Regions from separate parts of the Allobosea sp. 29B genome, predicted to be linked through region 1. Evidence: riboswitches for the same ligand, from Rfam matches in the RefSeq annotation. Region 1 holds a riboswitch; each other region holds the start of a gene.
What was found. Region 1 has a riboswitch for cobalamin ahead of GV161_RS04665 (ribonucleoside-diphosphate reductase subunit alpha). Riboswitches for the same ligand answer to the same signal wherever they lie in the genome.
Positions count from the first base shown of each region.

Region 1 (2,253 bases):
CCATTCGTGCCCTTGATATGGGCGCCGAGGCCGCGCACCGGCGTCCAGTCATTGCCGAGACCGCCGGAATATTTGGCGAGCAGCGCATTGTCCTTCACCGCCTTGAAGATGCCGTCGAGATCGTCGGCGACCGTGGTCAGGAAGCAGGAGGAGAGTTGCGGCCGCAGCGTGCCCGAATTGAACAGGGTCGGGGTCGAGGCCATGAAGTCGAAGGAGGAGAGCAGACCGTAGAACTCGATCGCCCGTGCCTCGCGGTCGATCTCGCGCAGGCTGAGGCCCATGGCGACGCGCATGAAGAAGGCCTGCGGCAGCTCGAAGCGGTTGCCGCGGACATGCAGGAAATAGCGGTCGTAGAGCGTCTGGAAGCCGAGATAGTCGAACTGCAGGTCGCGCTCCGGCTTCAGCGCGGCGGCGATGCGGGCGATGTCGAAGCGGCCGAGCTCGGGGTCGATCAGCTCGTTCTCGATGCCGGTCTTGAGATAGGCCTCGAAATACTCGCCATAGCGGCCGGCCATCTCGGCCTGCGTCGCCTGTTCGGCATGGCCATGGACGAAGCTCAGCGCCTCGCGACGCAGCTTGTCGAGCAGCAGCCTCGCCGAGACCTTGGCGTAGTTCGGCTCGCTCTCGATCAGCGTGCGGGCGGCGAGGATCGGCGCCAGCGCCAGCTCGTCGAGCGAGATGCCGTCATAGAGATTGCGGCGCACCTCGGCGAGCACCGGCTCGGGAGAAACGCCGTCGAGATCGGCGCAAGCCTCGCGTACGACTTTGTCGAGGCGGGCGGCATCGAGTGGAACGAGCGTCCCGTCGGCGAGCTTCATCTGCAGGGAGGGAGCCGCGGCGGCGGCGGGCTTTGCATCGACCGCCTTAGCGCGCTCACGCGCCCGCTCGGCCCGGTAGAGCACATAGGCGCGGGCGACCTTGTGGTGTTCGCCGCGCATCAGCGCGAGTTCGACCTGGTCCTGCACGTCCTCGATATGGAAGGTACGGCCGGTGGCGGCGCGGCGAGTCAGTCCGGCAACGACCTGCTCGGTCAATTCGGCGACGACATCATGGATGCGGCGCGAGGCGGCGGCGCTGGAACCCTCGACGGCAAGGAAGGCCTTGGTGAGCGCGACCGCGATCTTGGAGGGATCGAACGGCGTCACCGCGCCGTTGCGTCTAATGAGCTGGTAGCCCGGCTCGGACGAAGTCGCCGAAGGCGACACGGACGCCCGGCTCGCGTTTGGAACGGCAGCAGGTCGCTCGATTTCAAGAGAAAGAGACATCGGCATCAACCCCAAGATGTTGGGAGCAAAGGCCGAGCGGTTGCGTCGAGAAGGCGCGCGGCAACCCAAAGCCGCGACCTGCCAAGCGCACCACCGGGACACCCCGCCCGTGGACGTAAACTAGGGTCGCGGCAGGTCTCCTGGCTCACGGATCGCCGCTCGTGTCCGTCTTCCCAAGGCCTTGCGGCCTCAGTGACTTACATGGACGCGAACTCACCGCTGACAGTTGCGGGGGCAGCGCCGGTCTCTCACCGGCTTCCCTCTTAGCTCTCGATCTTGCGAATCGAGAGACCATCGACCACTAGATTTAGTGTCACTGGCCCATGCTCTGTCAACTGGTCGTGCATGCTTCCAAGTCGAGATGTGGAAAGCGGGGACAGCTCGGCGCCCGCTCCCTGATAGCTTCTAAATATGGAGACATAAAGATGTCTTTATATCGTCTATTGACGGCCGGTGAAGGACGGGCCATCATCAGGCGTCGAGGTTCTCTGGTGTGGCTTGCTGCATCGGAGCTAAGAGGGAAGCCGGTGTGATGCCGGCGCTGCCCCCGCAACTGTAAGCGGCGAGCTTGCTGCCCACCCATGTCACTGAGGCTTCCGGCCTTGGGAAGACGGGCACAAGCGACGACCCGTGAGCCAGGAGACCTGCCGCGACACCATGAACGTCCTCGGGCGGGGTGTCCCGGTGGTGCGCTTGGCGGCACCGCCCGGATTCCATCTCCGGCCGGTCATCGTCCCGCGTCCGCTCTGGCCTTTGCCCCCAACTTGTTGGGGTTAAGCCTATGTCTCAATCAGTCTCCGTTGCCACTCTCGGCACGCCGCGGATCGGCCCGCGCCGTGAACTCAAGACCGCGCTCGAAAGCTTCTGGGCCGGAAAGTCCGACGAGAAGTCGCTCCTCGAAGCTGCCCGGGCCTTACGTGCCGCCAACTGGGCGCGTCAGAAGGCGCAAGGGATCACGGTGATCCCGTCGAACGACTTCTCCTTCTAT
Region 1 covers NZ_LR733817.1:970,707-972,959, forward strand. Annotated here, with positions in the region: gene GV161_RS04665 (ribonucleoside-diphosphate reductase subunit alpha) at 1-1,265, opposite strand, end outside; cobalamin riboswitch at 1,378-1,576, opposite strand; cobalamin riboswitch at 1,730-1,932, shown strand; gene metE (5-methyltetrahydropteroyltriglutamate--homocysteine S-methyltransferase) at 2,047-2,253, shown strand, end outside.

Region 2 (2,253 bases), 410 kb from region 1:
AGCGGATATTGGCGACGGTGAAGAAGCGGTCGGTCCAGTTCGACTGCAATTCGACGAAGGCGCCTCTATTGCCGTTCGAAACGGTCTTGGCGGAGGTGTCGAAGCGCTCGTTCTCATATTGCAGGCCCATCACCAGCGTCTGGCTCTGGGTGAGCTTCAGGTCGCCGCGCCAGTCGTATTTGGTGCGTTCGCCGAGGTTCTCGGTCGGCAGGCCGAGGATGCCTGCCGCGTTGGCTGTGCGGTTCGAGCGGTCCTGATTGCTGTAGGAGACGCCGAAGCGGTTGACGAAACGGCCCTCGAAGGGATCCCAGACGATCTCGCCGCGGGTGAAGGCCTGGCGGTAGTTCTGGCTCGAGCGGAAGCTGTTCGGCAGGCTCGGAAAGCCGGAATCGCCGGTGAACAGCAATTGCCCGTCGATATAGCGGCCGACCCAGTTGACGCTCAGCGTGTCGGTCAGCCTGGCGCCGAGGCGGGCGGAATAGCTCCAGTTGTCGTAGGAGCTCGGGTTACGCCGGCGGCCGGCGGGAACCAAGTTCGGCGGCGTCACCGGGGTCGAATCCGAGCGGAAATGGCTGACGTTGAAGGCGTAGTCGAAGCGGTCATTGCCGCCGCTCAGCCCGACGCTCTGGTTGAAGGTGCCGTAGGAGCCCGCCTCGACCGAGCCCGTCACCTTGGGCGGGCCCTCGCCGCGCTTGCTGGTGATCGAGATGACGCCGCCGAGCGCGTTGGCGCCATAGAGGCCGCTCTGCGGGCCGCGCAGCACCTCGATCCGCTCGATGTCGGTGGTGAGCATCTGGCCGAAATCGAAGGAACGGTTCGGCGTCGAGGGGTCGTTCACCTCTATGCCGTCGATCAGCACCTTGACGTGGTTCGAGTTGGTGCCGCGCATGAAGACCGAGGTCAGCCCGCCCGGGCCGCCAGTCTGGACGAGGTTGAGGCCGGGCACGGCGGCGAGCGCCTGCGGCAAGGTACGGCGCTGCTGGCGCTCGATCTCCTTGGCGGTGACGACGGTGACAGAGCTGGCGATCTCCCTGGCCGGGGTCGGAACGCCGGTCGGGCTGATGACGATCTCGTCGAGCGCGATCGGCTTCTCGCCCGATTGCGCCAGTGCAGAGAGCGATATCAACATGGTCGAGGCGGCGAGCAGGGAGAGGGCAAGGGGCGAATGCCCGCTCTTGGCGGGCTTTGGCAAACGGAACACGGGAAACCTCGGCGGTAACGTCAGTGGCACGTCACCGCGAACGAGATGTCCCCACCCACTCCCGAAACCGGGCGCGCGCAGTTCTACCACCCATCAGCGCACCCCGGCCGATGTGTTCGCGTGTGACCACGGCTGACGGCAGGTCTCCTGGCTCGCGGGTCGCTGCCCTTCGCCGCCTTCCCAGGGCCGAGGTCCCAGTGGCGTATGGCGAAAGGCTCGCCGCTTACAGTTGCGGGGGCAGCCGCAGCATGAGATGGCCGAGCCATCCGCACTGCGTTCCCTTTTGATCCCGTGAGGGAACCGTCGCGTTCACGAGTAGGGCGGAAATGCGGCAGCGTCAATTCGCCCGTTCACCCTCGCGAGCGGCTATTCCGCGGCCTTGAGCGAGCGCTTGCGTGCGGTCCTGGCGGGCTCCGCCGGCGCCTCCGCATAGGGCGCCAGGATCGCCATGATGTCGCGCCCGCGCGGCTTGGCTTCCGCCACCAGAGCGCGCTCCGCCACCGAATCGAGATGGTGGTGCATCAGGCTCGTGACTTTTCCGACGTCGCCGCTTGCGAGCGCGTCGATCAGCAGGCGGTGCTCGTTGATGCCGCATTCCGAGGAATGCGGCCGGCTGTAGAGCGACAGGATCAGGCAGCAGCGATAGGCGAGCTCACTGACATAGCGGATCAGGATCGGGCTCTCCGTCATCTCAGCGAGCAGGATGTGGAACTCGGTCGCGAGCCGGATCGATATCGCGTCCGGGCCGCCACGCGCCGCATCCTCCGAGTCGACATGGGCGCGCAGGGCCGCAAGCTGCGCCTTGCTCAGCCGGCCGGCGAGCTGGCGCACGACGAGGCGCTCCAGCTCGATGCGGATGTCGAAGGTGTCGCGCGCCTCCTGCCAGCTCGGTGTTGCCACCACGGCAGTGCGGTTGCGGCGTAGTTCGACCAGACCTTCGGCGGCGAGCTGGGCAAGCGCATGGCGTGCCAGGGTACGGCTGACGCCGAAGCGTTCGCCGAGCGCGTCCTCAGGCAAGGCCGCCCCGGGTTCGAGCGCGCGCTCGATGATCG
Region 2 covers NZ_LR733817.1:1,380,150-1,382,402, reverse strand. Annotated here, with positions in the region: gene GV161_RS06805 (TonB-dependent receptor) at 1-1,201, opposite strand, end outside; cobalamin riboswitch at 1,321-1,521, opposite strand; gene GV161_RS06800 (GntR family transcriptional regulator) at 1,568-2,253, opposite strand, start outside.
Region 2: another riboswitch for cobalamin. It lies ahead of GV161_RS06805 (TonB-dependent receptor); the one in region 1 lies ahead of GV161_RS04665 (ribonucleoside-diphosphate reductase subunit alpha).

Region 3 (2,253 bases), 1.6 Mb from region 1:
GCCTTCGTCGGCCATCAACTCCCTGGCTTTCTCGAAGGCGCGCGTCGCGGCAGCGATGTCGCGGGCCTTGTCCTGCGTCTCCCAGGTGAAGCCCTCGCCCATCGAATGCCAGGAGACCTGGTCGCCGAAAGCCTCCAGCGCCTTGCGCTCGCCGGTCGACCAGGCGCCCTTGATGAACTGGACGACGCCGATGCGCCAGCCATGGCCGAGCGCGCGCAGGATCAGGCCGAAAGCGGCAGTCGACTTGCCCTTGCCCGGGCCGGTATTGACGATCAGCAGGCCCTTCTCCAGCGTCTTGCCAGCGACCTCGGCGTCCTGCACCGCCTTGCGCTTTTCCATCTTCGCCTTATGGCGGGCAGCGTCCTCGACCTCGTTCGTCATCTCGTCACTTCGCTCTACGACTTCACCTGCATCGGCAATCCGGCGACCATGAAGACCACGCGCCCGGCCTGCGCCGCAAGCCGCTGATGCAGGCGGCCGGCCTCGTCGCGGAAGCGGCGGGCGAGCGCATTGTCCGGCACGATGCCGAGGCCGACCTCGTTCGAGACCAGCACCACCGGCGCGCTCGCCTCGCGGCAAGCTGCCACGAGCTCACCGGTGGCGATCGCGATGTCGCGCTCGGCGAGCAGCAGATTGGTCAACCAGAGCGTCAGGCAGTCGACGAGGATCGGTTGCCCGGGCCTGGCGTTGCGAATCGCCTCGGGCAGAGCCACCGGCGCATCGACCGTCTGCCAATCGCGCGAGCGCCTGGCGCGATGCTCGGCGATGCGGGCGCGCATCTCGTCGTCATAGGCCTGGGCAGTCGCAATATAGGTCCAAGGCGCCGGCAGCGCCTCGATCAGCGCCTCGGCGTGACGGCTCTTGCCGGAGCGGGCGCCGCCAAGGACGAGGGTGAGCGGAGGAAGGGTCATATCTGGCATTCGTTTCCAAGGATACGTCGTGCATTGCACAGCACCGCGCCTGTGGCTAATGATCATCCGTGACGGTGCCTCGACGACGAGGTGAAAAGGGAACGCGGTGAAGGACCGCGGCTGCCCCCGCAACTGTAAGCGGCGCGTCCTGCGCCATCGGCCACTGGGTTTCCCGGGAAGGCGGAGCAGGACACCAAGCCGTGAGCCAGGAGACCTGCCGTCTTTCGATGTCGTCCAGCAGGCTGCCGGTGGGGTGGCCAAGGAGAACCAGATGAATACGGCTACCGTCACCAGCCAGGCCAGCGTTTCGGAACGGGCGAAAGCCGTCGCCGCCGCGCTGATCCTCGGCTTCGTGCTGATCTACACCGTCGGCTTCGCCGCCTCGTCCACTGTCCACAACGCGGCGCACGACACCCGTCACGGCCTCGCTTTTCCCTGTCATTGAGGGGAAGCACATGGTCACGCGTGTTCTCACGGTCAGCATCCTGGCCGGGCTTTTGGCTGGGCTGCTGATCTCGGCGCTCCAGCACGTCACCACCACCCCGCTGATCCTCAAGGCCGAGACTTATGAGGCGGCGTTGCGCGCGCAGGGCGCACCGATGCAAGCCGCCTTCTCTGACGGTGCCCGCATCGTTCTCGCCCATAACGACCCGAAAGCCGGCGCCGAGCACACCGGCGAGCATGAATGGAAGCCGCAGGACGGCTTGCAGCGCACCGCCTTCACCAGCCTGGTGACGATCGGCACCGCGATCGGCTTCGCCGCATTGTTGCTCGGCGGGATGATCGCCGCGAACGAACAGATCGACCAGCGCCGGGCGCTCGCCTGGGCCGTCTGCGGCTTCCTTGCCTTCGGCCTTGCTCCAGCCATGGGGCTGGCGCCGGAATTGCCGGGCTCCGCGGCGGCCGAGCTGCAGCAGCGACAGCTCTGGTGGCTGCTGACGGCCGTGGTCACCGCCGGCGCGCTCTTCGTCTTCCTGCGCGTCGAGGCTTCCTGGGCTCGGGCACTCGCCGTACTCGCCTTGCTGCTGCCGCATCTGATCGGTGCGCCGCATCCGGCCGCGCCGGAAAGCAAGGTGCCGGCCGAGATCGCCGCGCATTTCGCCGCGCTTTCGCTCGCCATCCAGGCCGCGCTCTGGCTCGTCACCGGCTTCGCCGTCGGCGTGCTCTGGCCCTGGCTCGCGCGCCGCAGCGCCGTGACCGCGGTCGCCTGACGCCTCGCGCGGCCGGCGACGGCCACGCCAATCCAAGGAGGCGTTTCGATGCTCGGAGGCGATCTCGCCCTCGCGACGGAAGCCCGGCTGGAGCTGGGCTGCACCATCCATGTTTGCACCGTCTGCCGGCG
Region 3 covers NZ_LR733817.1:2,587,600-2,589,852, reverse strand. Annotated here, with positions in the region: gene cobO (cob(I)yrinic acid a,c-diamide adenosyltransferase) at 1-381, opposite strand, end outside; gene cobU (bifunctional adenosylcobinamide kinase/adenosylcobinamide-phosphate guanylyltransferase) at 396-920, opposite strand; cobalamin riboswitch at 967-1,148, shown strand; gene GV161_RS12695 (CbtB domain-containing protein) at 1,183-1,356, shown strand; gene GV161_RS12690 (CbtA family protein) at 1,367-2,122, shown strand; gene GV161_RS12685 (DUF1636 domain-containing protein) at 2,171-2,253, shown strand, end outside.
Region 3: another riboswitch for cobalamin. It lies ahead of GV161_RS12695 (CbtB domain-containing protein); the one in region 1 lies ahead of GV161_RS04665 (ribonucleoside-diphosphate reductase subunit alpha).